2 regions of the Thalassotalea crassostreae genome follow, and region 2 is predicted to be linked to the other one. Evidence: predicted binding sites of a transcription regulator. Region 2 holds the regulator's gene; the other holds the start of a gene.
What was found. The regulator ArgR, encoded in region 2, controls arginine synthesis, uptake and breakdown. The targets are predictions, from matches to a motif close to ANTGAATANNTATTCANT.

Region 1 (16,374 bases), 290 kb from region 2:
TTTAATCATGTTGCCATCATGCAAGGCCAAGCCAATCGACGAAATACCACAACTACTGGCCATTGAAACTAGGTTTTTATTTACCGAGCCCGAAAGTGCGCCAACAATAATATCCATGTGCTCAGGACTACTTACTCTTAATCCATCAATTTTGTCACTGACAAAACCGGCTGCCGCCAATTGTTGGTCAACAACACAGCCGCCACCATGAACAATGACGACATTACGGTTTTGCTTTTGTAATTTTTTAATCGTATTAAATAGGCTTATTTGCGCATCGGTAGACTCCATGATTGCGCCGCCAATTTTTATTACTAAAGGACTTTGTGACATGCCCTGATTGCTCACTTGGTTATGCTCTTGATTAGTCATTTGCGCCACCAATTTTGTTGTCATTGATTAATGCATATTGGCTATCAAGTCCCAAAGTAATATTGAAACACTGCACCGCTTGGCTTGCCGCACCTTTTAATAAATTATCAATGGCACAACTCGCCACTAAGGTGTGAGTGTCTTGGTCGTACTTGAAAAATACATTAGCGAATGGCGTATTTGCTACATCGTCAATTTGTGGCCAGCTTTTAGAAATACGAACTAAAGGCTTATCTTGGTATGCGCTTTGGTAGGCATTAACCACTTGTTCTTCGGTTACATCATCATTGAGCTGTAATGTAACCGTCGAAAGTAAGCCTTGTTTGAATGGCGCGATGTGCGGGTTAAAAATAACCTGGCTACCACAATGTTGACTAATTTCTGGCTGATGACGGTGCGCTAAAATATTGTATGCCTTAAGGCTTAACTCATTAAAACTAGTTGCTAAACTTGCCTTTCTTCCGGCACCGCTTACGCCGCTAATGCCATTAACAACTATCAATCCATTTTCTTTATGCATGTTGGCATCAGTCACAGGTTTAAGAGCAATTAGACTTGCTGTTGGGTAACAACCAGGCACGGCTATCAGATCAGCACCGGCAATTTCATTACTGTTGTATTCAGCTAAACCATAAATAGCGTTATCAAGTAATGACTGATGATGATGTTCGAAACCGTAATATTTAGGATAATCTTGTGCATTCGGTAAACGAAATGCACCGGACAAATCAAATACTTTGGTACCTTGCTCTACAAAAGCATTAGCCCAAAGCTGAGAATATTCATGAGGAGTGGCAAAAAACACCGCATCAAGATCGCTGTTAGCGGTCAACCAATTTTTTGAAAACGGTTGTAACGGAAAATCACAGACACCTTGCAAGCGCGGATATAGTTCTGAAAACAATGCACCACTTGATTCACTATTTTCTGACACAAGTAGTTGCAGATCACTGACCTTGCTATGACGGTTTAGTATCTCAACCAACTGAGCGCCGGCGTAACCACTTGCCCCTATTACTGCTACTTTCACTTACTTTCCTTACTGCATTTGTATGCGATATTGTTACTTTACGTTTGTTGCTTTTTAATGATGGTCAATTCAATGGTTAGACCACATTAAAATAATATATAAACAATTAATTTATCGTGTTTTAATTTAATACTAGCCTGATTTATTAGACTTGATTACACTGGTTTTAGCACAATAACAACAGTTAACTATTTATGCAATAAAATAGCATAATTATTTTAAAGGAATCACATCTTGTTACCAAACTTTCAACAGGCGTTAACAGAACTTATCGCGAGCCCGTCTATAAGTGCATGCGACACAGTTCTCGATCACAGCAATAAAGACGTAATCAACCTATTGGCAAGCTGGTTTGAAGATTTAGGTTTTAGCATTAATATTCATCCAGTGCCAAATAGTCGGGGTAAATTTAACCTTTTAGCTAAACTAGGTAGTGGTGATGGTGGCTTATTACTGTCAGGCCACAGTGATACTGTACCTTTTGATGAACAAGGTTGGAATTCTGATCCGTTTATCATCACCGCTAAAGACGATAAGTTTTTTGGTTTGGGTACCTGTGATATGAAAGGCTTTTTTGCATTCATATTACAAGCCTGTAAACACATCGATGTGAAACAACTGAAGAAACCTTTATATATATTGGCGACTGCCGACGAAGAAACGACAATGTCTGGAGCTCGCTTTTTTGTCGAGCAACAATTGGCAAAACCGGATGTTGCTATCATCGGTGAGCCAACAAGCCTTAATCCGGTGATTATGCATAAAGGTCACATGTCGCATCGTATTTCTGTTGTTGGTAAATCAGGACATTCAAGTTTACCGGCTAAAGGCGTGAATGCTATCGAGATCATGTATCACGTGATCCAACGCTTAATGCAACTGCAACAAGATCTTGCTGCAAATTATCAAAACGAAGCTTTTTGTGTCAGTGAGCCAACATTAAATTTTGGTGCGATTAAAGGTGGCGATAGTGCCAATCGAATTTGTGGTGATTGTTTCCTAGATATCGATTTACGCTCTATACCTGGATTAAGTGATGAAGAGCTTACTCACTGGTTAAGCGAAGCATTAAAACATGTCGCGGAAAAATACCCTGGCCGAGTAACCATGAACGAATTACACCCAAGCTCTCCAGCATTTGGCGAATCTGAAGATAGTGAATTGGTTAAGCTTGCCGAAAAATTCTCAGGTCATTGCTGTAAAGCAGTAAACTATGCAACCGAAGCACCGTTTATTCAACAACTTGGTTGTCAGACCATCGTACTTGGCCCAGGCTCCATTGAACAAGCCCATCAAATCGATGAATATATCGCGTTTGATCAAATCAAGCCAACTGAGAAAATTCTACTCGACTTTATTCAACATTATTGTATGTAAAGCAGCGGGCAAAAATAAGTAGGGTCAGATCCTACTTTAATACGTTTGCACTATAATTGATTTTTTAGTTACGCAATCAGAGGTTTTATGAAAATATTTGGATTAAAAAATTCACGATCATTTCGCGCCACGTGGGCCGCATGTGAAGCTGGAGTTGATGTCAAATTTATCCATGTTAATTTTGGCAGTGACGGTGAAAACGGTACGCTTAGCGATGACTATAAAAACTTAAATTGGCAAGGCAAAGTGCCAACATTAGTTGATGATGCTGACGATAATTTTGTATTAACGGAAAGTGCGGCCATCGTGAATTACATCGCCGCGAAAGGTAACAATAAAGACTTATTACCAACGGGTGTAAAAGAGCGCGCTAAATATGATGAAATTTGTTTCTTTGTATTAGCTGAGTTAGAACAGCCACTATGGACCAAAGGTAAACATAAATTTGCCTTACCAGCGCCATACCGCGTGCCCGATATTATTGACACTACTACGCCATTTGAATGGGGTAAGGCGCAAACCGCATTACTAAAATTAGTGGCTGGAAGTAAATACGCTGCCGGCGATAAGTTTACCATGGCAGATATTTTGTTATCACAAACCATTATGTGGGCGAAAAAGTTTGAATATGACGTTGATGACAGCTTAGTTCAATACAGCAAAGAGATGTGTCAGCGCCCAGCATTTGCGCAAGCGTTAGCAATCGAAAGTAAATAGTAAAAAAAGATTACGCATATAAGTAGGGTCAGATCATACTTTTATAAAAAGTATGATCTGACCCTACTTATTTAATTTTACGTGCTGAGGTTATGGGCGAACGCCTAAGGTATGGCAAATCGCATAGGTTAATTCACTTCGGTTCAGCGTATAGAAATGGAAATCATCTACACCTTCACTGCGCAGTATCTTCACTTGTTCCATCGCAATATTTGCACCAACCAGATTACGTGTTGTTGGATCATCATCTAAGCCTTCATACATTTTACCCATCCATTCTGGTACATGAACATTAGTCATGCCGGCAAAACGTTTTAATGTGGCGAAATTTGATACTGGTAATATGCCTGGAATAATATCAACTTCAATGCCAACACCAACGCAACGATCGCGAAAGCGTAAGTATGAATCAATATCGAAGAAAAACTGGGTGATAGCGCGGTTGGCGCCAGCGTCAATTTTCTTTTTCAAGTTAACCAAATCTGATTGAGCATTTGGCGATTCAGGGTGTGCTTCAGGGTATGCTGCAACTGAAATATCAAAATCGGCTACGCCTTTTAATAACTCCACTAAATCGTTAGCATACATATCTGGTTTTTTACCACTTTGCGGTAAATCACCACGCAAGGCAACGATATGACGTATGCCACTTTGCCAATAGTCTTTGGCTATATCGATTAACTCGTCACGACTCGCATCAATACAAGTAAGATGCGGCGCTGCAATTAAGCCAGTATCTTTTTGGATGCGTTTAATCACGCCATGGGTACGGTCACGAGTACCTGAACCGGCACCATAAGTTACCGATACAAATTTAGGTTTAAGTGGCGCTAAACGCTCAATCGAATTCCATAGTGTGGTTTCCATTGATTCAGAATTTGGCGGAAAAAATTCAAATGATACATTTAAATCTCTGTCTAAATCTCTCATCGTTCGATTGAGTAAATCTAATTGCCTAGCTTTTTCGTTCATTAGTTAATCCCCTTTAATTCTACTTGTTTTTTTTGTACTGCTAACTCTTTACAAAGGTTAACTAAATCTGAATGTAAACCACCAGCGGTAACATCTCTGCCGGCACCAGGTCCTCTAATAATGAGCGGATTATCCTGATACCAATCACTGGTAATTGAAAATATATTGTCGCATGGTGTTAAATTAGCGAACGGATGAGTTTCCGATAAAGTTTCTAACGAAACCACTGCTTTATATTTATCACCATCTTTACTAAAACGAGCTACGTATCGTAAACAACTGCTTTGTTGCTGTGCCGCTTCTAACTTATCCGCAAAATATTGATCAAGTAAAGCTGCATTTACCAAAAACTCTTGCTTTGAGACATTTCTTAATTGCTCAGGCACTAAGTTTTGGCATTCGATATCTTCAAGCTCTAGCTTAAAGCCCGCTAAGCGAGCGAGAATAAGCAGTTTTCGTTGAACATCTAAACCAGACAAATCATCTCGAGGATCCGGCTCGGTATAGCCTTGCTCTAATGCGCTAGTTAACAGTTTTGAAAATGATTGGCTGCCGTCAAAATTAGCAAATAACCAAGATAGTGTACCTGAAAATATCCCTGAAATTTCATTTATTGAATCACCACTTTGCAATAAATCATTTATTGCATAGTTAATTGGCAAGCCTGCACCGACTGTTGTATTAACTAACCATCGACAGCTGAACTGTCGCTGTAAGTCTAATAACTGTTGGTAGTTATCACTAGAACTTGATCCCGCACATTTATTGGCACTCACAACATGGATGCCTTGCTTAAATAAGTCTTGATATAGAGCGCTGAAATCTTCACTCGGAGTAATATCTACCAGCACCAATTCATCATATGGATGATGCGATAACCAGCTCACAAGTTGTTGGTTATCATAATCTACGCTTTGCTCCGTAAATAAATCTAATGCATTGCTTGCAACGATGCCATCGGTATCGATCAGCGCTCGTTTTGAGGTTGCTAAACCAACTAAGTGAGCATTTTCTAATGCTAGTACTCGGGCAAGTTGCGTAGGTAACATTTCTAAAAAGCGTTGGCCGATATTGCCAAGGCCGGCAATGACTAAGCCGATAGTTTTGCTATCTTGAGTCACCTGGCTATGCACTTTGTTCACTAGCTCAACTGAACACTGTTGTGCAAAGAACGCTAAGAAACTGTGACCTTCATCACTTTGTGTGATCACTAGCGGTTGTGCTTTGTCTAATACGCGATTAAACCGCGCTTTAATATCACCTCGCTCCGCAATTTTATGGCCAACGACGGCAAGTAATGATACTTGTTCAGTTTTATATTTCAGGTTTTGTCCCTGTAAATATTGCTCTGCGATATCGGTAAATTGTGGAGTGATCACAACACAACTTTTATCTTGGCAAATATACAAAGGCGCAAAACGATTTTTAATCACCTGCAATTCAACATCGTTAAATTGTTCACAGGAAATTTTTACTAATTCATTATTATGGGTAACCGATATTTCACCTTTAGCAATCTCGCCAAAATGACCGATTTCACTACCGTTTTGATCCGGTTGATAGCTACTTGCTACCTTAAGATGAATACTATTTGATGCTAACGGCTTTAATGTATTGGCATGCAAAATCGGATTGCCTAATCGACCAAGCTCTTTAGCAACATCACTTTCAATACGGTGAAGTTTTCGGGCTGTCGTCACAATGCGCGGATCAGCACTATAAACACCATCAACATCGGTCCATAAAGTGACGTTCTCTGCATTCAGTAAATGCGCCGCAATCGTAGCTGAATAGTCACTGCCATTACGTCCAAGGGTTTGTGTCTTGCCTTCAGTATCAGTAGCAATGAAACCCGTTAAGATATTCAAAGCACCCTGACGTCGTTCTTGCAATAACTGCGTGCGACTTTGTTGTTCGGCTACTGCAAAGTTATTATTGGTTTCGAGTAATAATACATTTCGCGCATCAATCGCGTTCGCCGGACATACCTGCTGTTCTAATAATGCAGCAAGTAATTTCGCCGACCAAACTTCACCTAAAGCCAAGACGTCGTTGCGATTTAGCTCTAACGATTGCTGCTGAAATTGTTGACGAATAAACTGCAAGTTTTGGTCGAGGTAATTCACTAATAGATCGGCGCTATCGCCCTCTATTAGTTCTTTAATAAGTTGTTGCTGAGTATTTCGCAATGTACTTAGTGCTTGTTCAAACGAATCGTTATCGGTGCATGCAAATAATGCATACAAACAATCGGTAGTATTACCATTTGCTGACACAACAATAAGATCATCTAAACTTGCGTGTTGCTTAATGATACTAACGACACGTTTTACGCATTCAGCATTTGCTAATGAACTGCCGCCAAATTTATGTACATTAATTTTGGCTTGTGGTTTTAATTTTGAATTTAACATTTACAGCTACTCGTTTATTCTGCGCTTAACGTGGCATTTAAAGCCTGTTCTAAATCTTCAATGATGTCTTTGCTATCTTCAATACCAACAGACACTCTAATCAAGGTTTGACTTATCCCAGCTACTTTTTGTGCTTCAAGGTCCATACCGGCATGGGTCATAGTCGACGGGTGAGAAATAAGACTTTCAACACCACCTAATGATTGCGCCAAAGTGAATAGTTTAACCTTGGCAAATAACGTTTTAACCTGTTCAACGCCACCTTTGATTTCAAAAGACAGCATGCTGCCAAAGCCTTTTTGTTGGGCTTTAGCAAGTTCATGCCCTGGATGGTCAGTTAGGCCTGGATAATGAATTCTTTCAATGGCAGGATGATTTTGTAAAAACGCAATCAAGTCATCAGTGTTTTGCTGATGTTGCTTTAAGCGAACCGGCAAAGTTTTCAAACCACGTAAGGTTAAGTAGCTATCAAACGGCGAACCCGTAATACCGATACAATTCGCCCACCATGTTAAAGTCTCGCCTAGTTCGGCATCTTTAGTCACTACCGCACCGCCAACAATATCAGAATGACCATTGATAAATTTGGTGGTTGAATGGATAACAATGTCGGCGCCCAAATCGAGTGGGTTTTGCAACAGTGGTGATAAAAAGGTGTTGTCGACTGCCACTAAAGCACCAACGTCTTTCGCCGCTTTACAGATAGCGGCAATATCAACAACACGCAGTAATGGGTTACTTGGTGTTTCGATTAATACAATTTTTGGTTTTTCAGATAACGCTTGTTGCAGTGCGTTCGCGTCGGTTTGATCGACAACTAATAATTTGAATAAGCCACGATCAGCTAAATGAGTAAATAAACGATAACTGCCGCCATAACAGTCATGAGGAATAAGTAAGGTGTCGTCAGCCGAAAGTAATTGGCAAACTAAATGAATTGCTGACATACCAGTACCAGTGATAATGCCAGTGCTGCCATGCTCTAATTCAGCAATGACATCACCTAATGAAGTTCGAGTTGGGTTACCCGAACGAGAATAATCATATTCTCTTTTTTCATTAAAGCCCTTTAAGCTATAAGTACTTGATAAGTGCATTGCAGGTACAACACTGCCATAGTGTTTATCTGAATTGATACCGGCCTGTACGGCGATAGTGTTTGCTTTACCTTTACTCATAACGGACTCTTTTCTTTGTTTAATTTTTTGCTTAATCGCTAATCAATTGACGACAGATGTATAGACGTCTATAAATCTAAACGTTTGATTGCCGAAGGTCAAGAACTTTTAGACGTCTAAACATCTTTATTGATAGATGTTGACTCAATTGTCATACCTAGTACAATTTACTCAATTGAATAAAAAAGAGTTTCGGAGAGAATTCATGGCAGAATGGAATGGCGAATATATTAACCCTTACGCCCCACACGGTCAGAAAAGTGAAAAAGTAAAAAAGATCACTGTATCAATTCCATTGCGAGTATTAAAAGTACTTACCGATGAACGCACACGCAGACAAGTCAACAACTTGCGCCACGCTACAAACAGCGAATTATTATGTGAAGCATTCTTACATGCTTTCACCGGTCAACCATTACCAGATGATGGCGACTTAGCAAAAGATAATGAGCAGCAACTTCCCGAGAGTGTGCGTAAGCATCTAGAAACCCTTGGTATAACTGACTTTTCAGAATACGAAGACCAAGAATAAAAGCAAAAACTATAATAATAAATAGTCATACAGGGAATGTATGAATCAGCTCGAAGCGTTAGGTGTAGGCATCAGATTACTTGGAATTTTTCTTTTAGCATTCTTGATCAGAGATATTCCTATAGCCTTTGAAACCTTATCTCAATACAAAAAATTTAATTCAAGCGGCAGTAACGGCATGACCTTTTATGCAGCAATGTCGATCTTCGGTGTTCTCATTTCGTTGTTGATGATTAAATTCCCTACCTTTATTGCACAAATGCTTGTCGCCAAATCTTCGGCTAAATCAGCCGAGTTAAAAGGCGACATAGAAACTTTTCAAACCACAGGAATTATCATACTCGGTATTTATATCTTATCCTGGGCAATTCCAGATCTTATCCACAATATAATCAGTCTTTGGCAGTCTAAAGAATACAGACCTAATGATGCAGAAAATTTCATGCAATAAAAAAAGTGAAGTGTTACTAAAACACTTCACTTTTTTTGTTTTGGTGATTAAAAGCTTAAATTATTTAGCTTTAACAAAAGGTAATATACGGTAACCTTGGTTAGTCACTTTATCTGTTGGCATGTAATGACGAATACCTAAGTTAAATACGCCACTGTCATTCTTTGTTTTAATGTTGTTTGGCGCATCATCTCCACAACCAAAACTTACAGTGTACGTGCCATCTTTGTTTAAAGTCGCTGTATTTGAGCTTACATGAGCAACATCGTTGAACATGAAACCTTTTTTGTCATATACAGTGATAGACCAAAACGCTTGGTTTTCAGGGTCAGCAAACGTTGCTTGATGACACTTATCCATAGGGTAGTTTCCTGACACTTCATAAACGTTATCTTTATATTGTGCACCGCCCCAACCAATAGCGGTACCTACTTGGTATTTCTCTTTTGTAAATAGCTCTTTTGAGTTGTCTCGAGGATCGGTAAACATACCTGTTAATGCATCACTACCATCTCGCTTAGCGATAGCGCCCATTTTAGCTTTTAGCTCATTTTCTACTTTAAGAAATGATTCTTGGTTTACAGGTTTCGCTGAAAACTTCTTATTTGATTTAGCTGAAATGAACATTTGATCTTGATACATTTTAGCTTCGGCTTCGGTAAAAGTTGAATCTAAGCGAACAACTACATAAACATGTGTGCCAGTATGCGTAGTTAAGTTAAACGTACCAGAGCCATAGCTCATTGCTTGAATACGATGGTCTTCTGTCACTGGTTGAACAGACATGTATTTACCTTCAGGGATTTCAGGCATAGTGATTGTCGCACCTTTTGAAACATCAACTACAGCCATTGAATAATAAGTGTCTCGGTTCATACGAACCACTGGCTGATTATCTGTAGGAGTTAATTGACGTTTGTGTAAAAGCGTATTTATACCCGCCAAGTCTTGGTTCTTAAGAAGTTGGTGAGAGGTTTCAGCTACTGGGTATGAATCAGCTGTTACGGTAACGCCAGAATCGGAGAAAAAACCGTCTAATGTTGTTACCTGATTTACTGAGCTATTTGCTAAAGCAGGAGTAGCTGATATTGCTGCAACAAGTGATAAAGCGATTAGTGAATGTGTGAATTTCATTTTGGTTTCCTTATTAAATTTTACTTTAATGTTAAGTGGGAGTAGTTTTTAAGTTAAGTAAAGTATACACTGATATTTTATCAAGCATAGTTAAGAGTGACTTGACCAAATGGAAAGAAAGGTCGATTACAATTTATTTAAAACCTTTTTGGCAGTTTATGAACTTGGCAGCCTTAAGCGTGCTGGTGCGAAGCTTGGGATCTCTGAAAGTGCAACGAGTAAGCAAATTACTAAACTATCTGAACAATTAGGTGAAGCGCTATTTATAAGAACTGCCAAGGGGTTGGAGCCTACTTTTGCAGCTCAACATAGAGTCGAGATGATACGTGGCGCGATAGAACAGTTTAATTTAGCGATACCACCATTATCTTTTGACGCAGAAACCTATACAGGTAAAGTAAGAATTGCCTTATTCAATAGCTATATGCAAACCTTTGGCGGTCGGTTATTTGATTTACTATCGAAAGAATTCCCTAAAGCATATATAGAACTTGTTACTTGGGGACCAGAAACCAACAACGACATTATAAAAACGGATATTCAACTTGGAGTACATTTTTATAATGAGGATCGGCCCAATACTATTTATCAAATTCCCATCGCTGATGATCCTATGGTCGCACTGATCGGACATCAACACGAAGTGCCGAATTGGGAAGAGCTTATTCGATGGCCTTTTCTCCATGTTAAGGCTGCTGGTTGGAGCGAGGAGCGTTATCCTTTTCTTGAATTTTTAAGAGCAAAAGGCATTGAGTTAGATATTCAAGGCGCAGTTGATGATGCATCAATTTGTGAAAAAATATTGACCACTAGTAAGCTGGCGACCTTTATGCACCGCAGCTATAAAACCGATAAAGTTACAGACGTATTACCATCAAAAGAATATCAATACTCACTTAAAACCGCTTGCTGTATTAGCTTAATGCAAAGACAAGCGCCATTACAAAAATGTTTGGTTGATATCGTCAAGTCAATTATTAAGTAACAGCTTATAGGGATAGGCCAAATTTCCTCCGTCCCGGAGGCTAAATGGTTTTACCCGTATCTTGAAGACACTATCGCCCCCACATTCTTTTAGAAAATTTCATGCAATAAAAAAGCAGCCTATTGGCTGCTTATTTGCCTCACCCGAGGTGAGGCAAACCGAAGCACCATGGAAGGTAAAGCTTCGGTAGTTAATTTGTTTTCAACGATTATTCGTCGAATGGGTTAACTAAAACCATAGTTTCAACACGATCAGGACCAGTTGAAATGATATCTACTGGCACACCAGTAATTTCTTCGATGCGTTTGATGTAAGCAATCGCATTAGCTGGAAGTGCATCAACAGATGTTGCACCAACTGTGTTTTCAGACCAACCAGGCATAGTTTCGTATACCGGAGTAATGTTCTCGTAACCTTCAGCTGCCATTGGTGGTACTGTGATTTCTTCGCCAGATTCAGTTTTGTAAGCAACACAAATCTTAAGTTCTTTTAAACCATCTAATACATCAAGCTTGGTTAAACAGAAACCTGAGATACTATTAACTTGAACAGCACGGTGCATAGCAACGGCATCAAACCAACCACAACGACGTTCACGACCAGTAGTTGCGCCAAATTCGTGACCTACTGTACCTAAGTGATGACCAATTTCATCGTCAAGCTCGGTCGGGAATGGGCCTGAACCAACACGAGTAGTGTATGCTTTAGTAATACCTAATACGTAATCTAAGTAACGAGGACCGAAACCACAACCAGTTGCAACACCACCTACAGTAGTATTTGATGACGTTACGTAAGGGTAAGTACCGTGATCGATATCTAAAAGTGTACCTTGTGCACCTTCAAACATGATTGACTCACCTTCTTTGCGAGCAACATCTAACATTTCGCTGATATCAGCAGTCATGTCTTTAATGATATCAGCAACAGCTAGTGCGTCTGCTAATACAGTATCGTAATCTACAGCGTCAACTTTGTAGTAGTTAGTTAAGGTGAAGTTATGGTATTCCATAATCTCTTTTAACTTCGCTGCGAATGCTTCTTTGTCGAATAAATCGCTAACACGTAAACCACGACGAGCAACTTTATCTTCGTATGATGGACCAATACCACGACCGGTAGTACCGATTTTCTTGTTACCACGAGCGGCTTCACGCGCTGCATCTAGTGCATTGTGGTATGGCAAGATTAAAGGACATGCATCAGAGATTAGTAAGCGCTCACGTACTGGAACACCTTTAGCTTCTAACATGCCAATTTCGGTCATTAGTGCTTTAGGACATAAAACTACGCCATTACCAATCAAACATTTTACGTTATCACGTAAAACACCAGATGGTATTAAATGTAATACGGTTTTCTCACCGTTAATTACTAATGTGTGGCCTGCGTTGTGACCGCCTTGATAGCGAACAACATATTTTGCTTTATCGGTAAGTAAGTCTACAACTTTACCCTTACCTTCATCACCCCATTGGGTGCCTAGAACGACGACGTTTTTGCCCATGATATTGTTTCAATTCCCAAAGAAAATTAGGCGGAGATTCTACCAAAGTACGGCAAGGTGATCACCACTTTTGTTAAGTTTTTTGTAGTTAAATTGTTAACCAGCTAAATTAAGGTGTTAATAGGCTGTTTGCATCTCACTATTTTCTCTATGAGTAAGCCAAATTAACTATAGCTCAAAACCCTATTTAAGCCGCATTAAAATAAAATTTTAGGGTCGCTCTAATTCAGGATAATTAGCAAAAGACTACCAACGACGAGCAATGAGAGTCCTATTTGGCGAATGGTATTCGGTTTTTCTTCTGCAAGTTTTAGGATAAAACTGCGCCAGCGTTTGGGAAATAAAAACGGTCCTATGCCTTCAAAAATTAGCATTAACGCAAATGCGCTCATCATTAATGTAAAGTCCATAATCCCTCTTTGATAAAAAGTAAAGCTGTAGAAACAAGAAACCCACCAATAGGTGGGCTTCTAATCAATGTTTGACTACTTAGACTTGACGTCTTTCAGATAGTGGAAAAAGTCACTATCTGGTTTCACAATCAATACATCGCTTTTTGAATTAAAACTATTTTCGTAAGCTTCTAACGAACGAACAAAGCCAAAGAACTCAGCATCTTTACTGTAAGCATCGGCATAAACCTTAGCAGCGAGTGCGTCACCTTCACCACGAATGGTAAATGCATTTTTCTTCGCTGTTGCTTTCATTACCGTTACCTTAGCATTTACTGTTGCTTCGATAACCTGTGCTTTTTCCATACCTTGCGAACGATGCTCTTTAGCAACCGCATGACGATCAGCACGCATACGTTTAAATATTGAGTCACTTACCTCTGTTGGTAAGTTGATACGTTTAACACGTACGTCAACTACTTCAATACCTAAATCAGCTTTACTTGATTGAGCACTTATCATTGCTTCTTCCATCAATGAATCACGATCACCCGATACGATTTGTTGAATCGTACGACGACCAAATTCAGTACGAAGACCGTTGTTTACTTTTTGCGTTAATAGTGCACGGGCGTTGTTAATATCACCACCGGCAGTACGAACGTAGAAAGTAGAGAAATCAACAATTTTCCACTTAACGTAAGAATCAACTAATACGTCTTTTTTCTCAGCAGTTACGAATCGTGCAGCAGCACCATCTAATGTTTGAATACGTGCATCAATTTTCTTAATGCGCTCAATCATTGGAATTTTAAAGTGCAGACCTGGTTCATAAATACGCATTTCGCCGTCAGAATCACGTTTGATTTTCGAGAATTGGAACACGATACCGCGCTCACCTTCGTTAATCACAAATACCGATGAAATGGTTAATAGACCAAGTACGACTAGAATAATAATTGAAAAGTTTTTCATGATTAATTGCCCCCTCGACCATATCTATCAGTGCGGCCTGTCGTTGAATTCACAGTAGAATTAGGGCTCGTTTCAGTCGAGCTTTGTTTTACTGGAGTTAAATCTCTTGAATTCTGCTGAACAGCTTTCGATTGATTTTGCATAATTTTATCTAATGGGATGTACATCATGTTATTGCCGCCATCTACATCGACCATAACTTTAGAAGTATTACTATATACGTTTTCCATCGTGCTTAGGTATAAACGCTGACGCGTTACTTCTGGTGCCGCTTGATATTCTGGTAACAGTTTTTCAAACTTAGCAACTTGACCTTCCGCATCTAAAACAATTTGCTCTTTATAAGCAATTGCTTCTTGTTCAATAGCTTTAGCGATACCACGCGCTTTTGGTTCTTCAGATAACGCATAACCTTGCGCTTCTAAGACAAAGCGTTCTTCATCTTCTTTTGCAGCAATTGCATCATCGAATGCATCTTTAACTTGCTCAGGAGGACGAGCATCTTTAAAGTTGACATCAGCAATAATAATACCCAACTTGTATGACTCGATTACTTTCTCAAGCTCTGCCCATACAGATTGACGTACTTGCTCACGACCTGACGTTAACACTTCATCCATTTTTGAATGACCAACAACGTAACGAATTGCACTATCGAATGCTTGCTCAAGACTTTGATCAGCGTTAGTTACACTAAACAAGTACTCACGTGCATTAACGATACGGTATTGAACCTGCATTTCGACAAGAACTAAGTTCTCATCCTGCGTTAACATGTCACCACGACGCGCTAAATCTCGCGTTGTTTGTACATCAACTGGAATCACGTTTTCGATAAACGTTGGTTGCCAATGAATACCCGGCTCTACCATGCCATTAAATTCACCAAACTGTAGTACGACACCACGTTGTGCTTCTTTAATGGTATAGAAACCGCTTACTGCCCAGACAACCACTGCGATAACGACAATAATACCTGCACCTATGCTGCTAAAATTACTGCCGCCAGATTTACCAGATTTCTTACCACCGAAAATCCCGCCAAATTTATTGCCTAGATCTTTTAAAAACTCATCTAAGTCAGGTGGTCCTTGATCACGACCGCCTTTATTTTTCCAGGGATCATTATCGTTTTTCCCCGGTTCATTCCAAGCCATTCTGCTCTCCATTTACTTGAATATTAAATACAATTCGATTACTTGCTACTAATACTATCAGTAGCTTAATGCTGGATAAAGGTTTCTATGTCGCTTTTACCAGCTTTCAACAATTTATTCCATTCGCGCAATGGTAACGTTACATCAAGTAAACAATTACCATCGTCATCGTAACTCTCACTATTAATACAGTTTAGTTCGTATAACGTACCGCGCAATTTCCCAGCTATCGGAGGGATTTTTAATGTATGTTTTACTACTTCCGTTGCCAGCAACTCGGTTAGTGCTTGCGACAATAATTCAATACCAATATTCGCTCGCGCCGATAACCAAACTCTGATGGGTTTACCATTTTCATCACGATCGATTCGCGGCGCAACATCTGCCAAGCTATCAATTTTATTACAGACTAACAGTTGTGGTATATCGTTCGCTTCAATTTCTTCTAATACGGCATCAACAGACGCAATGTTTTCACTGCGACGCTCGTCGGCGATATCAACAACGTGCAATTGTAAATCAGCTTCTCGAGTTTCAGTTAACGTCGCCTTAAACGCAGCAACTAAATCATGTGGCAAGTGCCTAATAAAACCTACGGTGTCGGCTAAAATAACTCGACCAACATCCTTAATATGAATTTTTCTTAGCGTTGGGTCGAGTGTCGCAAACAACTGATCCGCGGCGTAAACGCTGGCATTAGTAATGCGGTTAAACAGTGTAGATTTACCCGCATTAGTATAACCAACTAAAGAAACCGTTGGTATTTCTGCTCGTGAACGAGCACGTCGACCTTGAAAACGTTGTTTTTCAACCTTCTCTAGACGACCACGAATACTATGCATACGTTCGCGTAGTAATCGTCTATCTGTTTCTAACTGAGTTTCACCCGGACCTCGCAGACCGATACCACCTTTTTGACGTTCAAGGTGAGTCCAACCTCGAATAAGTCGGGTGCTCATATGCTTTAATTGAGCAAGCTCAACCTGCATTTTACCTTCGTGAGTTCGAGCTCTTTGAGCAAAAATATCGAGAATTAGAGTGGTACGATCGAGTACTCGACATTCACATAATGCTTCAAGATTTTTTTCTTGTGACGGTGACAAGATATGATTAAACAAAATCACATCAGCGTCATATAACTTAACAGCGTCTGCAATTTCTTCAGCTTTACCACTACCAAC
Region 2 (16,374 bases):
GCTGGTCGTATTCAAGAAGAAATTGAAAGTGCCAACACTCAAATGCGTGACTTTATCATTTCGCTATTGATAATCTACAGCTTGTTAGCAATACCATTGAAGTCTTACTCTCAACCTTTAATTATCATGTCAGTGATTCCATTTGGTGTTATTGGTGCGGTGGTTGGACATATGGTACTTGGAATGGATTTAAGCGTATTATCAATATTTGGTATTATTGCCGCAGCCGGGGTTGTGGTGAACGACTCCCTTGTTATGATTGATTATGTTAATAAGGCACGATCGGCAGGCATTAGTAAAATGCAAGCTGTGGTTGATGCAGGGTGTAATCGTTTCAGAGCAATATTGTTAACTTCATTGACGACATTTATTGGTTTAGTACCAGTTATGCTTGAGACCAGTTTGCAGGCTAAACTTGTAGTACCGATGGCGGTATCGTTAGGTTACGGTGTTCTTTTTGCAACCGTTGTGACCCTAGTCCTTATCCCTTGTTTGTATATTGTCATTGAAGATATAAAGACTTTAATCAAAAGGTTTATAAGATTTTTCAGAACGACCTATTTGGGTCATATCGAGCCGGAGTTAGACGTTGACCTGGTTAATGACGCTATCGTAGATAATGATTTGGCCAAAGATAACTAAGCGTTAAACGCAAAAAACGGGACTGAAAAGTCCCTTTTTTATAAGTAATTTTTACCTAGCGACTATTTACGCTCATACACTTTAAAGTTGTACCCATGAGGGTTTTTCTCATCGGCCAAATGCGGTTCTTCACTTACACAGTGCCAGTCATTATTCGCGTTGTAGTTTGGAAAACATGTATCTCCATCAACGTCTAGATCTATCTCGGTAATATAAAGGCGTTGTGCAGCCTTTAAGCAATGTTCGTATATGCTACCACCACCAATCACCATGATCTCTTCAACGTCGGTAACCATTGCCAATGCATCGTCGACAGAGGTAACGGTTTCAATACCTTCTGCTTGGTAATCAGCACTGCGACTTATTACAATATTTCTTCTTCCAGGTAATGGAAAACCTATAGATTCAAAGGTCTTGCGACCCATAATTACCGGCTTTTTCATAGTTGTTTGTTTGAAGTATTTTAGGTCTGCAGGCATATGCCAAGGCATTTGATTGTCTTTGCCAATTACGCGGTTATCAGCGTGGGCAACAATCATAGATAAGATAGTCATGGAAACACTCTAATTAATGTTATGTATTTTTATTAAACGCAGAATAGCATAACAACAAAAAGGTCACTAATCATAATTCAGCCTTAGATTAAATTTATATACTAAGTATTTCAGCAAAAATAATCACAATAAAGACAAGGTCAACTCAGATGGAAAAATACGGTAGTACACTAAAAAATATGGCGTTGATTTTGTGCGGGAGTTTGATTACTTTGCTCATATTAGCAGTCGCTGACAGACAAATTACAACCAATATGAATGATCAGCGGCCTGTATATTTAGTCGGTGCAGCAACCATTACTGATTACAGTCGCTTGCCTGAATATCGGAAAATAGCTGAGCCTCTGGCTCGCAAAGGAGGTTATGAAGTCATTGCTGCTGCTAATGTTGATACTAGTAAAGGCGTATTATTAGAAGGTGAATGGCCTGCTCAAGGACTATTTTTTATCGAACGATACGAGTCAATGGAAAAACTACAATCTTTCGTCAACTCAGAAGAATTTCAACAAGCGAAACTGCTGCGGGATCAAGTTGCTGATGTACACTTTATGTTTGCACTTGAACAGGGCGAGAACATGGGGCACTAAATAGGTCTAAGACAAAAAAACCAGAATGATATTCTGGCTTTTTATAGGTTCGTCATGTAACTAAAATAGAATGACACTGTTATAGGCTTAGATGATTACTTGCGGTACTCAACTTCTACGTCGTAATCGTCTTCGTCCCAATCTTCATCATCCAGATCATCGTCGTAATTATAATTATCAACGGTTTCCTGGTGGTAAGTATCCCATTTAAATTCAACATTTTCTTCTTCCGCTTCTTCTTCAAAGGTTTGCTCTGGAAGCGACTCGATAAATGTCATAACATCTTGTGTTAAATCTTTTGTGCCTTCACGGTTGAACGCTGAAATACTGCGTACTTCACCTTCCCAACCAAGTGCATCGATTACTCGTTGTTTCACTTCTTCAGCTTCATCATCAAGTAATAAATCTAGCTTGTTAAATACTAACCAACGAGGCTTTCCAGCAAGCTTTTCTGAGTATTTCTCCAGCTCTTTGGTAATGGTTAATGCATTTTCTGCTGGATCAGATTGATCAGCAGGTAATACATCAACTAGATGAATCAGAATACGACAACGCTCTAAATGCTTTAGGAATCGAATCCCTAAACCAGTTCCTTCAGACGCGCCAGAGATAAGCCCTGGGATGTCGGCAATAACAAAGCTGCGCTGTGAATTTAAACGAACTACACCTAAGTTTGGTACCAATGTTGTGAAAGGGTAATCAGCTACTTTAGGTTTAGCGGCTGAAACACTGCGGATTAATGTAGATTTACCAGCATTTGGTAGACCTAATAAACCAACATCAGCCAATAGCATTAACTCAAGCTTTAAGTTACGAACTTCACCTGGTGTACCAAGAGTTTTTTGACGTGGAGCTCGGTTTGTACTGCTTTTAAAGCGAGTGTTACCTAAACCGTGCCATCCGCCTTTAGCAACTAACAGTTTTTGTTTGTGCTTAGTAAGATCACCAATTTGTTCGCCAGTATCAACATCCATCACGCGCGTACCAACAGGCACCTTTAAGGTACAATCTTTACCGCCACGACCGGTACAGTTACGACCTTTTCCGTTTTCACCACGCTGAGCGTTATGGAAACGTTCAAAACGATAGTCAATCAGAGTGTTAAGGCTTTCGTCGGCGATTAGATATACTTCACCACCATCACCGCCGTCACCACCATCTGGTCCACCGAATTCGATGTACTTTTCACGACGGAAACTTACACAACCGCTACCACCGTCACCGGCTTCTACGCGTATTTCAACTTCATCTACAAATTTCATTAGCTTTAATTAAGCTCCAAACATAAATATATGTATTTATTAAATAATACAGTGAGTACTAAATTATAGACCAAATGTACATTTAATGGCGTAAGATTTGTTATAAATCTTACGCATAAAAAAACTCGCTAAGAAGCGAGTTTTTTATGATTCTGTCGCTTATTGCTATTATTCAGCAATAATAGATACGAACTTACGGTTTTGAGGACCTTTAACGTCGAACTGAACTTTACCGTCAGTTAGAGCGAATAATGTGTGGTCTTTACCAATACCCATGTTAGTACCTGCGTGGAACTTAGTACCACGTTGACGAACGATAATGTTACCCGCTAATACAGATTCACCACCGAAACGCTTAACACCTAATCGTTTCGCTTCTGAATCACGACCGTTACGAGTACTACCTGCTGCCTTCTTATGTGCCATCGTTAATTACTCCTATTAACCGTTGATGCCAGTAATCTTCACTTCAGTAAACCACTGACGGTGGCCTTGCTGCTTACGTGAATGCTTACGACGTTTAAATTTAACGATTTTAACTTTGTCACCACGACCTTGGCTTACAACTTCCGCTGTAACTTTGCCACCAGCAACGTAAGGTGCACCTACGTTGATGTCATCGCCATTAGCAACCATTAAAACATTTTCGAATTCTACTGTTGAACCAATTTCTAGTTCTAGTTTCTCTAAGCGAACAGTTTGACCTTCGCTTACACGGTGTTGTTTACCACCGCTTTGGAATACAGCGTACATTTGCTACTCCGTACCGCGCCACTTATTAAGGACGCACAAATTAAAATAATAGGTCGCGGATTCTACGCGAAGAATTTGACCTTAGCAAGTGTAAATACAAAAAATCATGTAATTATTTATGAAAATAAAGTTACTTAATCGTACATAGCTGCTTTTTGATACAAAACTGCAAGAAAACCGAACTTTGATGGCGTTTATTTTACCGTTAATTAGCTAAGATATCTTATGTTTTTCTTAAAATAGTGTAAAATCAGCAACAATAAGTTATAACTAACTCAAACACGCTCATAAGTATTTGATAAACAAATAAAAGCTCGTATAAATATGAATATCACTCAGATCCAGGAACTTGCCAGCAAAGACATGCAAGCTGTCAACGAACTTATCTACGGACAATTAGACTCCGATGTTGCCTTAATTAATCAATTGGGTATGTATATCGTTAATGCTGGTGGAAAGCGCATGCGTCCTCTATTAACAGTGTTAGCTGCAAGAGCGATGGGTTATAACGGTGATAAGCATATTTGTTTAGCTGCGATTATTGAGTTTATTCATACCGCAACATTATTGCACGATGACGTTGTTGATGAATCTGCACTGCGTCGTGGGCGAGAAACCGCCAACGCATTGTTTGGCAATAGTGCTAGTGTATTAGTCGGTGACTTCTTATATACCCGTTCGTTTCAAATGATGGTAACGCTTAATGACATGTCGATTATGCGCGTACTTTCAAATGCTACAAATGTCATTGCTGAAGGTGAGGTCTTACAATTAATGAATTGTAATGATCCAGACACCACCGTCGATAGTTATATGCAGGTAATTTATTGTAAAACTGCGAAGTTATTTGAAGCAGCAACACGACTTGCTGCGGTAGTGACTGATCAAGATGAAACTATGGTTAAAGCAATGACTGCATATGGCATGCACCTTGGCACTGCGTTCCAATTAATTGATGATTTACTCGATTATACAGCTGACGCCGATGAAATGGGTAAAAATGTCGGTGACGATTTAGCCGAAGGTAAACCAACGTTACCGTTATTGCATGCCATGCACAATGGTACAGAGCAGCAGGCTGCGATGATCCGAGATGCCATCGAACATGGTAATGGTATGGACCATTTAGATGATGTATTACAAGCAATGCGTGATACCGGTGCGTTAGAACTTACTCAACAAATGGCAGAGCAAGAAGCGGAAAAAGCGATTTCTGCACTAACTATTTTACCTGAATCAGATTATAAGAAGTCATTGGTCGCTTTGGCGCATTTATCAGTAGACAGAAACGCCTAATTATTTATTTCAAGCTCTTGAGCAAGTACTTGCTCAAGTTCTTGTAAAAGCGCTTCTGCGTTAGGTAAAATTCGTGATAATCGAAAACGAAAATGACCAATTCTATTTTGATGGCGCTTGATAAATCTAAGTAGCTGTTGCGATTTGTAGTCATCACCTTTATAGCTATCCATATAAACACCTAAATTACCTTCGCCATCATCCTTTATTTTATAATTAAATAGTCGCCAAGCCAATTCAGTATCGGCTTGGCGAGTGATTTCGTTGTTAGTTATTTGAATAAGCTCTTTAACACGTGGTAATGAATAGTCGTAATGAAATACTAGTCGTGAGCGTAACTCGTCATTTTGGACTTTTTCAATACCTGATGATTTTAATGCGTCAAATGCACCGCGATTATAACTAAATAAATAAGCTACAGTGCTGTCGGACAATAGTTGGTCAAGCTTTTGTTGAGTAGCCTGTTCTAATTGAACTGCTTGGTCGCTAGCCAATAGTTTGATTATTTGCTTAATTGCCTGATCACCAGCAGTTACTCTTTGGTCTAGCATTTTAAACGTCACGATATCGTCTTTAAGGTTTAAATAGATTTCATGAAGCATGATTCGTTCAAACTGTTTGGCTTTGCGTGTTTCATTCCATGTATTAATTTGCAAAGCGATTAATATGCCAATGACCACAAGCACGATTTCACCTAAGGCGTATCGGAAATAATTACCAGCCTTATTCTTGAGCACTATATTCATCCTTATTTTTCTAAATAATCCAAGCATTTAGATATCCTGTCAGTGGTGTGTCGTTAGTCGTTTGTTAATAGCATTGATTAATTATTAGCACATATCTTCAGCAATAAACAATTGCGTTGCCATTAACGTTTCTTAAATAATTTAAAAGAAGAGAAATTAAATTCTTACTAACCGGTCTTATTTGCATCTTTTACTCAATTGTTGAATTTTAATGACCCCATTACATTTACGAATAGTATTGATATTGGTCGCTATATCTACCACTTTACTTGGTCTTAGCATGCTGCTGATTGGGCCGCACCGACATATCACTTTAACCACGGACTTTTATCGGCTGACAGACTTGTTGCCGGCAAATACTTCTAACATTATTGCCGCAGTGGCTTTTTTAGGCTGCGCTGTCTTGTCAATAATCGCAATTAAAAAAATAAATCTTCGCCCTTGGTTAGGATACTTGCTGATGGTCATAAGCCTTGTACCGCTTGGGTCATTGTTTGCAAGTACAATGTGGATAGAAGCACTAGGAGGGTTTCCTGTTATCGGTTCAGGGCAAGGAGTGATTAAATACTTCGCATTGTTCTCCATTGCTTGGTTTTTAATTAAACCAAATTTGAGTGGTTATCAAGCTGCTTATATAAGTTTATTCCCGGTACTATTAGTTTTGCTGTGGATAGGCGGCATGAAGTTTACTTTGTTCGAAGCACAAGGCATAGAAGGCTTAGTAAACAGTTCACCATTGATGAGTTGGATGTATAGTCTTTGGGAATTACAGACGGTATCTAATCTTATCGGTGTTTATGATCTTGTGGCGGTTCTTTTATTGATCGTTGCCATATATAGACGAGAACTACTTTATCCTGCAATGTTAATGTCTGGGGCGGTTTTTATTGTGACTCAAACATTTTTGCTTAGCTTTTCTAGCTCACTTTCTGGCACTACATTATTGTCGACAACAGGGCATTTCTTAGTGAAGGATTTATGGTTTTTGGCAAATCTGATTTGTTTTTATGCAGTGGCTCAAACATTAACTTCGAAACAACGAATTGAACATATTGAAGAAAACATTTCTTTTCCAAAGTAAGTAACAATCTGCTATGTCAAAATTAGCTCGGTAAAAAGCTAATTACAAAAAAGCCGATCATAAGATCGGCTTTTTTATGCACTCTTATCAATTATTGATTGATAAAATCGATACCTTCTTGGATATCTTTATTAAGTGTCGCTAACATTTCTTCTTTAGCGTTTTGCTCATATGCACTTAATTCACCGTAAGGTAGGTATTCTTCAACACCATTCTTACCAAGAAGGACTGGTTGTGCAAAGTACTCTGCATCACCTGTGTTGCCTTGAACGTATGCGTAATCGATAACGCCTTCTTCGCCCTGTAAACCTTTAACTAAAGATAGACAAAAACGAGCTGCAGCAGCGCCCATTGAAAGAGTTGCAGAACCGCCACCAGCTTTTGCCATAACAACTTCAGTACCAGCATTTTGGATACGAGGAGTTAAAGCATCAACTTCTTCTTGTGTGAACTCAACACCTTCAACTTGTGAAAGTAGAGGAAGAATTGTTGTACCTGAGTGACCACCAATAACTGGAACAGCAACGTCTGATGTAGACTTACCTTTCAGTTCAGCTACGAAAGTTTCTGAGCGAATAACATCAAGAGTTGTTACACCAAATACACGGTTAGCTTCGTAAGTTCCTGCTTTTTTGAATACTTCAGCAACAATTGGAACAGTGCCGTTAACTGGGTTAGTGATAACACCAACTAAAGCTTTAGGACAGTTAGCAACAATGCCTTCTGCCAATGTTTTAATGATACCAGCGTTAACTGCAAAAAGGTCAGCACGGTCCATACCAGGCTTACGAGGCATACCGGCTGGGATGATTACTACGTCACAACCAGTTAAAGCGCCTGCTAAGTCGTCAGCACCAAAACCTTTAACAGTTACGTCAGTAGGGATGTGAGATAAATCTACAGCAACACCTGGAACAACTGGTGCAACATCGTATAAAGATAACTCAGAACCAGCTGGTAATTGAGTTTTTAGTAGTAATGATAATGCTTGACCGATACCACCGGCAGCACCTAAAACAGCAACTTTCATGGACTCTCTCCAAATTTGTAGTTATATAAGCAACTAAATAAACGAAATTATCTTAACGATAAAATGTTGAGTAATTACTTTAGAAATTAATAAACGCCCAAAAGATACAGAATTAGGGCTTAAAATACAATCAATTTTGTCATATGACCGCATAAGTTCTTACATCTTTTCTCAGATAATGTAATATAATCAAACCATTGAAGAGCAATTAACACAATAAGACAAAAGTATGAGCCTACAACAAAAGCAAGAAGCGTTAGTTAATGCATTTAAAGAGTTATTAAAGCAGGAACAATTTGGTTCGCAAGGCGATATCGTCGATGCCCTGAAAAACCAAGGTTTTGATAATGTAAGCCAATCAAAAGTTTCTCGTATGCTAAGCAAATATGGTGCAGTACGTACTCGTAATGCTAGACAAGAAATGGTTTATTGTTTGCCAGCTGAGCTTGGTGTTCCAACCGCTAAAAGCCCTCTTAAACAATTGGTGTTGGATATTGAGAGTAATGAAGTGATGCTTATTATTCGCACTAGCCCAGGCGCGGCGCAACTTATTGCTCGTCTATTGGATTCATTAGGAAGTGCAGACGGTGTGCTAGGAACAATTGCTGGCGATGATACTATCTTTATCGCACCGTCTTCAGTTGCAGAGATTGAGTCGACTAAAGAAAAGCTTCATTTGTTATTTCAAAAGATGTAATAAAAGAGGTTTATGGCCTCGTTTGAGCTATTTTTTGTCGCTCACGTCCCTACAAAATTTAGATAAAGAGCACCGCCATTGTTTCTATTATTGCTTAAAGTATCTGGCTGAAAGTGGCACTGAGTAGTCAACAGAACTATCTTAAAACGGAAAGAAAACCCACAAAAAAAGCGACCATACGGTCGCTATTTTAATGTCTATATTATCGGAAACGGTCAGCGCTTAATTTGTTGCTGGCGTTAACCCTTTGTTGATAGCGGTAATATCTGCTTCCGAGATTGTACCGGCTGCTTCTTTAAGACGTAACATATTAATAATGTATTGGTAACGTGTTTGCGAAAGGTTTCGTTTGGCATTATATAAGTTACGAGTACTATCAAGTACTTCTACTACCGTACGGATACCCACTTCAAAACCCGCTTCAGTTGCTTTTAATGCAGATTCTGCTGAAACAACCGATTGTTCTAATGCCTTGATACCAGATACTGTAGCAGTAATAGTGTTATAAGCATTACGAGATTCACGAACAATACCACGATAAGTGATCTGCATATCTTGACTTGCTGCTACGTAATTTTCTTGCGCTGCTCTAACTTGTGAGCTTGTATTACCACCAGAGTAAATTGGTACATTTAACGTAATACCAATAGATTGAGTATCCTGTTCAATACCCGTGACGTCAGTGATGTTGTCGTCAACTTCAGATTGCTTAATCTGACCTGATAACGTCAATGTCGGTAAATGACCTGCTGACTGAATATCGATGGTTTCTTTGGCAATATCCATACTAATTTTTTCAGAAATCAAACGCAGGTTTTTCGCTTCTGCAAGTTTTTGCCATTCATCAGGGTTGTTAGGTGTAGGCAATACTGGGCTGAAGCGAGTAGTATTAAGAATACTTAGATTATTTGGATAAATACCAGTAATTTCACGAAGAATTTCTTCCGCTGTAAAAACTGCGTTTTGTGCGCCAATTTCTTGAGTAATCGCATTATCATATAACGCTTGTGCTTCATGTACTTCAGTGATTGCGGTTAAGCCAACTTGGAAGCGCTGTTTAGTTTGCTCTAATTGACGAGAGATCGCTTTTTTCTCTGCAACAGAGAACTCAAGGCTATCGTATGCGGCTAAAACATTAAAATAAGCTTCGGTCACACGAGTAACCATTTGTTGTTTAACAAATTGATAATTGATGTCACTTTGGTGGGCTTGTTTTTTTGCTACATCAAGACCTAACCAACTGTTGTGATGATACAACTGCATGCTTAAATTAAGAGCTAATTCACTTCCTTCAGCATCAATATCCGTAGTACCTTCAGTTTCTCTTTCTTGTGCAGAGTAAGAAGCTGTTGCGTTTAATTGTGGCAATAATACCGAGCGTGCTTGCTCAATATTTTCTTGTGCCGCTCTGTATTGCGCACCGGCTTTTAATACAGTCGGATCATTGTTTAATGCTAATTGATAAATTTCTTCTAAGTTTTGCGCATTGACTACTGAACTCGTGCTAGCTAATGCTACACCAATAAATAATGCGTTTAATTTTTTGCTCATGAGTTGTTTCCTTTGTTTGCACCCACTTCAACAATTTGTGCAAGTGTACCTCTAATTAATGCTATGCTGAACAGTAATAAATCATTTCAACCTGATTAAAGTGTAACAGAAAGTTATGCTAACGCGTTGTTATCTTTACTAAGTATTACAAATTATGGGCCTAAATAACAATTTTAAACAGTTTTATCCACGTGACGTTGAAATTAAGGCACGTGATATTAAGTATCAGGGATTTTTCCGTATTGATCAGTATCAACTAAAGCATAGATTATTTAGTGGTAACTGGAGTAATTTTTTTTATAGAGAAATTTTCGAGCGAGGCGATGCGGTAATTTTGGTTCCTTTCGACTCAAAGAGTCAGCAAGTGCTGTTAATTCAACAGTTTAGAGCTGGAGCTGTGCGAACCGAAGATAACCCATGGTGTATTGAGTTTATCGCCGGCATGTTTGAAGAAAATGAAAGTCCGATAGAAGTTGCGATAAGAGAAGCTCAAGAAGAAGCGGAATTAGACATAAAGCGCGAAGATATTACTCATGTGATGAATTACTTGTCGAGTCCTGGTGGTACAAGCGAAAAGCTTTATATGTATATCGCAGACATAGATTTAACCAACGTTAAATCAGGTACTGTTGCTGGCCTTGACGATGAAAATGAAGATATTAAAAGTTATAAAGTGAGTTTAGACGTTGCCTTACAATGGTTGGCAGATGGTAAGATTAACAATGCCTCTACGATAATTGGGCTGCAATGGCTGGCGATCAATGCTAATAAATTGGCTGAAACGCCTGACCAGGAATAGCGGACATAACTATCTCTTTCTATAAAGGGAAAGAGAAAGACAAAGAGAAAGAATTAACCAAGATGAAAAAATATCGCCCGAGCCTAAAAGGACTGATAAGTAGTTGTGAGAATAATTACATGCTGTTATTGCGCTTATTAGCCAATATAGACGATGTTGATAGTGAAAGGCAGTTTTTTATCAATGATCACCTTTGTTATTCTATTACCATAATCGAGAAATCTAAATATACTCATGTAGTTGAATTTAAGCAGTTAGTAGCAGAATCAGAATCATTGGCTTCTAAAGTACACTTACCTAAGCCAAGTATGCTTATTCGTTTATACCATGATGCGCGCTTGGCTGAAGTGATCAGCAGTCAAAATATCAGACAAGTAAAACCACGTTATGATTACCCAAATAGTGATATGCATTTACCAGATGAGAAGCAACAAATTCAACATTTTTTAGGCGAGTGGTTGCAACTTTGTTTACGTGATGGGCGAGCGAATATCATTTTAAGTTATGACAACAGTTGATTAATCACTGCTTAATTAATATCAACCTTACTAACTAAGAATCAAAATTAAATACAGATAATCTATGCCTTCAATTACCATTGCACAATTTTCAGATAGTCACTTATTTGCCTTGCCTGAGCAACGTCATTATGGGGCTAATGTGTTGCAAAACCTAAATCATATATTGCAGCATATCAATCAAAATCAACAGGTAGAGCATGTCATATTTACCGGTGATTTAAGTCAGGATCATAGTCTGGAATCTTATCAGCAGTTTAATCAGTCTATTGCTAATTTTTTAACTAAGCCTTTGGCATATATTGCAGGCAACCATGATGATTTACCTGCACTATCAAACGAATTGACCGCCACAACCATATCCCATGACGCACAACTTGCTTTAGGTAAGTGGCAGATACTGTTATTAAACTCTAAAAGTAATACACCGGCAGGATTGGTCGCAGAGTCCGAGCTTGAACGTATTGTTGAAGGCGCTTCAAATTCGGCCAATCAATTGCTATTTATGCACCATCACCCAAGAGATGTGGGATATTTTATTGACCGCCATGGACTGGAAAATAAGCAACAATTTTGGTCGGCAATCGATCAAAATAACAGGATTAAGTTAATTTGCTGCGGTCATGTACATCGAGCGGAAAAAATTGCGGGCGACAACCGTTATAAAGTCGACGTACTAACTTGCCCGGCGACGTCGATTCAATTTGATCCTAAAGTAGACGGCGTCGCCGCATTGCCAATAGGACCAGGGTATCGTTTAATTACATTGCATGACGATGGCAGTTATGACACTGAAACCGTATTTTTAACAGCACAATGATGCGAAGCAATTAATCAGAAGACACTCAACACCAAAGATAAAAAACAAAAAACTAAACACAAAAACTAAATACAAAAGATTAAACGCAAGCCAATTGCGCTAAAGAAACACTAAGCTAATTTCATCGACAGGTCTTTTAAATAATGAAACAAAAAGTATTAGTACTGCATGGATTTAACAGCTCTCCGCTGTCGTTCAAAGCACAATTATTAATAGATTATATTAACGCTAACTTCCCCAATGTTGATGTTGTTTGTCCACAGCTAATGTCAGACCCAATTAATGCGATTGAGCAAATTACCGACATTATCGAACAAGACAAAAATTGCTCTTGGTACGTTACCGGCTCATCACTGGGTGGATATTTTGCAAATTACTTGGTTGATAAATTTAAAATTCCCGCTGTTTTGATAAACCCTGCAGTAAAACCTTATGAAATATTAACCGATGTAATAGGGCCACAAACCAATCCATATACTGATGAACATTACATTGTCACCGAGCAACATCTGCAACAATTGAAAGAATTTGAACGTGATGTGGCAATAGATGATCGTTATTTGGTGCTTGTACAAACTGGTGATGAAGTTTTGGATTACAGGCAAGCGGTTGAAAAATATGAAAATTATGATGTTATTGTGCAGCGAGGGGGCGATCACAGCTTTATAGATTTTGATAAAATGCTGCCAGATATTGTGAAATTTTTCCAATTAGAGAATAATGGTGTTAGTAGTCATTGAAATTTGCTCAAATAGTCGGGCGTAAGCTCGTAAGAAAAAGCAATGAAATGCAATCATCAGTGAAACAATAATAATAACGCTATAGAAGTTAGCGAGAGTATTCATGACAGACCAATATAATTCCGAATCCATTGAAGTATTAAGCGGCCTTGATCCGGTGCGACGTCGCCCGGGTATGTACACAGATACAATCCGTCCCAACCACTTAGGCCAAGAAGTAATCGACAACTCTGTCGATGAAGCATTGGCTGGACACGCACAAAATATTCAAGTTATTTTGCATGAAGACCAATCCCTTGAAATTATCGATGACGGTCGAGGAATGCCTACCGACATTCACCCTGAAGAAGGGGTATCAGGTGTGGAACTTATCTTCTGTAAATTACATGCTGGCGGTAAGTTCTCCAATAAAAACTATCAATTTTCTGGTGGTTTGCATGGGGTTGGTATTTCCGTTGTAAACGCTCTATCGACACGTGTTGACGTTACTGTTAAACGCGATCAAAAAGTTTATGAGATGGCGTTTGAAAACGGTGAAAAAGTTCAAGAGTTAACGGTTGTTGGCGAAGTTGGTAAACGCAATACAGGCTCTCGAGTGCGTTTCTGGCCAGATGCAAGTTACTTTGATTCATTTAAGTTTTCAGTAAGTAAACTTAAACACATATTAAAAGCAAAAGCCGTCCTTTGTCCTGGTCTTAATATAAAATTCAATGACAAAGTTGGTGGTGAAAAACACCAGTGGTGTTATCAAAATGGACTTAAAGATTATCTAACGGAAGCACTTGATGGCTATGTTAAATTGCCGGAAGAGCCATTTATTGGCGACTTTTCTGCGACCAATGAAGCGGTCGATTGGGCAGTATGTTGGTTGACCGAAGGCGGCGAAAGCGTTGGCGAAAGTTACGTGAATCTTATTCCCACCATTCAAGGTGGAACTCATGTAAATGGTTTACGTCAAGGTTTACTCGATTCGATGCGTGAATTTTGTGAGTTTAGAAATTTAGTGCCTCGTGGTGTAAAACTTACACCAGATGATATTTGGGATAAGTGTTCTTATATTCTTTCGGTGAAGATTCAAGATCCTCAGTTCGCTGGACAAACAAAAGAACGTTTATCGTCTCGTCAGTGTGCCGCATTTGTTTCCGGTGTGGTAAAAGATTCATTTAGTTTGTGGCTGAACGAACACACTGAAATCGCTGAAGCATTGGCAGAGTTTTGTATTTCAAATGCCCAACGCCGTATGCGTGCTAGCAAAAAAGTCGTGCGTAAAAAAATTACTCAAGGGCCCGCTTTACCAGGCAAGTTAACCGATTGTGGCTCGCAGGATCTATCTCGAACTGAACTGTTTTTGGTAGAGGGTGACTCAGCCGGTGGTAGTGCGAAACAGGCAAGGGATAGAGATATTCAGGCAATTATGCCGCTACGAGGAAAAATCCTAAATTCTTGGGAAGTTGAGTCAGGGCAAATTCTCGCATCACAAGAAATTCATGACATATCTGTTGCTTTGGGAATAGATCCAGACTCTGAAGACTTATCAGATTTACGTTACGGTAAAATTTGTATACTTGCCGATGCCGATTCCGATGGTTTGCATATAGCGACGCTTTTATGTGCTTTATTCACCCAGCATTTCTTACCTCTAGTACAGGCGGGTCATGTCTTTGTCGCCATGCCACCACTTTATCGAATTGATGTTGGCAAAGAAGTCTTCTACGCCTTAGATGAGCAAGAAAAAGATGGTATTTTAGATCGCATTGAAGCTGAGAAAAAACGCGGTAAAGTTAATGTACAACGATTTAAAGGTTTGGGTGAAATGAATCCATTACAGCTTCGAGAAACAACCATGGATCCAAATACACGACGATTAGTACAACTAACCGTTGATGAATTTGATACGACAATGGAAATGATGGATATGCTGTTATCTAAAAAACGTTCTGGTGATCGTAAAGAATGGCTGCAAGATAAAGGCAACTTAGTTGAGTTAGATTAGTTGAGTTAGATTAGCTGAGCCAGAGTAGCCGCAGAGAATACGAATATTAAATAACAGCAAAAATAGCAATCGCCACTTTAAGTGGCGATTTTTGCATTTAATCTTTAACAAAAGTGATTATTTATGTTGAAAATAGCACACTCGGTAACTGCTCTTATCCAGAGAATTAAATGGTTAAGTCTAACTTCAGCCGCACACAGAGAATGTGCTGAAACCGCAATCGAAACGAAAAAATCAATAGCAAACTATGAAAAAATTGAAGTGTTTGAGCAGTCGATTTATGCAGTTTGTGAATCAGTTGAAGTAAAAAACCTCACTATAGTAAGCGACTCAGTTGAATCTAGTTCAGGTCACAATAATGCTCAGTTGGTAAAGTCAGCGATACGATTTTTGAAATCTAAAGTTTCACTGTTTAGCGCACAATATTCTAGTGATTATCTAGGGCCAGAATATAGAAAACAATTTATTGAGTATATCAATAAAGTAAGAATTGAATTTGACCAATTCAATTATGATCCTGATGGCGTTGGAGCAGGAACCATCACTGATGTCGTGTTTCGACTAAAAGAGTTAAGCGATTAACGCCTTGTTAAAAACGACGCACAGTTATTAGCTTTCAGTGGTTACCTTTTATTTGTTTCTGTTGTGCCTCATTACAAAAGATTACAAATCTAAACTGTTTACATACAGCTAACATTTTTTTAACGGCTATACTGGAGCTAAGTAACTGAAAACATACTTTTTAATGATTTTAATATTAACTAAACAAAAATAACTAGGTGACGTATGAAAAAATTATTTATCGCTTTTTTAACTGTCGTTTTAACTGCGTGTTCAGCAACTGGTGAAAATCCAGAAGAGCAGCGTGCTGCAATAGCTCAAATGAATCAGCAAGTACTTGCTGATGTTGAAAAAGCAAGCCCTGGTGCGATGGCCCAAATTAAATCTGCACCAGGATATGCGACATTTAGTAATGCCCAAATTAACTTGATATTCATTGCCGCAGGTGGTGGTTATGGCGCAGTTCACAATAACGCTACAGGAGAAGTCACTTATATGGATATGTATGAAGGCGGTGTTGGTTTTGGTTTAGGTGCAAAAGATTTTAGAGCTGTATTTGTTTTTAATACTGCAGAAGCATTAAATAACTTTACCGAACACGGTTGGGCATTTGGTGGTGAAGCCGATGCTGCAGCAAAAGCTGATGAAAAAGGTGGTGAAGTAGGTGGCGGTGTGACTATTGGTGATATCACTGTATACCAACTTACTGAAACTGGATTAGCATTACAGGCGACACTAAAAGGT

Region 1: the regulator ArgR is predicted to act here: its motif matches at 1,586-1,603, upstream of argC (N-acetyl-gamma-glutamyl-phosphate reductase).

Annotation. Positions count from the first base shown of each region.
Region 1 is NZ_CP017689.1:3,477,874-3,494,247, forward strand. It holds gene argB (acetylglutamate kinase) at 1-396, opposite strand, end outside; gene argC (N-acetyl-gamma-glutamyl-phosphate reductase) at 365-1,402, opposite strand; gene argE (acetylornithine deacetylase) at 1,634-2,779, shown strand; gene LT090_RS15095 (glutathione S-transferase family protein) at 2,867-3,496, shown strand; gene metF (methylenetetrahydrofolate reductase) at 3,587-4,468, opposite strand; gene metL (bifunctional aspartate kinase/homoserine dehydrogenase II) at 4,468-6,882, opposite strand; gene metB (cystathionine gamma-synthase) at 6,897-8,060, opposite strand; gene metJ (met regulon transcriptional regulator MetJ) at 8,266-8,592, shown strand; gene LT090_RS15120 (hypothetical protein) at 8,633-9,043, shown strand; gene LT090_RS15125 (DUF1254 domain-containing protein) at 9,104-10,177, opposite strand; gene LT090_RS15130 (LysR family transcriptional regulator) at 10,287-11,162, shown strand; gene LT090_RS15135 (adenylosuccinate synthase) at 11,371-12,669, opposite strand; gene LT090_RS15140 (DUF2065 domain-containing protein) at 12,891-13,079, opposite strand; gene hflC (protease modulator HflC) at 13,155-14,036, opposite strand; gene hflK (FtsH protease activity modulator HflK) at 14,039-15,193, opposite strand; gene hflX (ribosome rescue GTPase HflX) at 15,259-16,374, opposite strand, start outside.
Region 2 is NZ_CP017689.1:3,188,254-3,204,627, reverse strand. It holds gene LT090_RS13930 (efflux RND transporter permease subunit) at 1-642, shown strand, start outside; gene folA (type 3 dihydrofolate reductase) at 705-1,196, opposite strand; gene LT090_RS13920 (DUF1330 domain-containing protein) at 1,409-1,783, shown strand; gene cgtA (Obg family GTPase CgtA) at 1,879-3,045, opposite strand; gene rpmA (50S ribosomal protein L27) at 3,214-3,471, opposite strand; gene rplU (50S ribosomal protein L21) at 3,487-3,798, opposite strand; gene ispB (octaprenyl diphosphate synthase) at 4,123-5,094, shown strand; gene LT090_RS13895 (DUF6090 family protein) at 5,091-5,831, opposite strand; gene LT090_RS13890 (DUF417 family protein) at 6,052-6,921, shown strand; gene mdh (malate dehydrogenase) at 7,013-7,951, opposite strand; gene argR (transcriptional regulator ArgR) at 8,181-8,648, shown strand; gene tolC (outer membrane channel protein TolC) at 8,871-10,199, opposite strand; gene LT090_RS13870 (NUDIX domain-containing protein) at 10,354-10,998, shown strand; gene LT090_RS13865 (DUF1249 domain-containing protein) at 11,061-11,516, shown strand; gene LT090_RS13860 (metallophosphoesterase) at 11,581-12,336, shown strand; gene LT090_RS13855 (YqiA/YcfP family alpha/beta fold hydrolase) at 12,480-13,076, shown strand; gene parE (DNA topoisomerase IV subunit B) at 13,180-15,069, shown strand; gene LT090_RS13845 (hypothetical protein) at 15,193-15,651, shown strand; gene LT090_RS13840 (lipid-binding SYLF domain-containing protein) at 15,856-16,374, shown strand, end outside.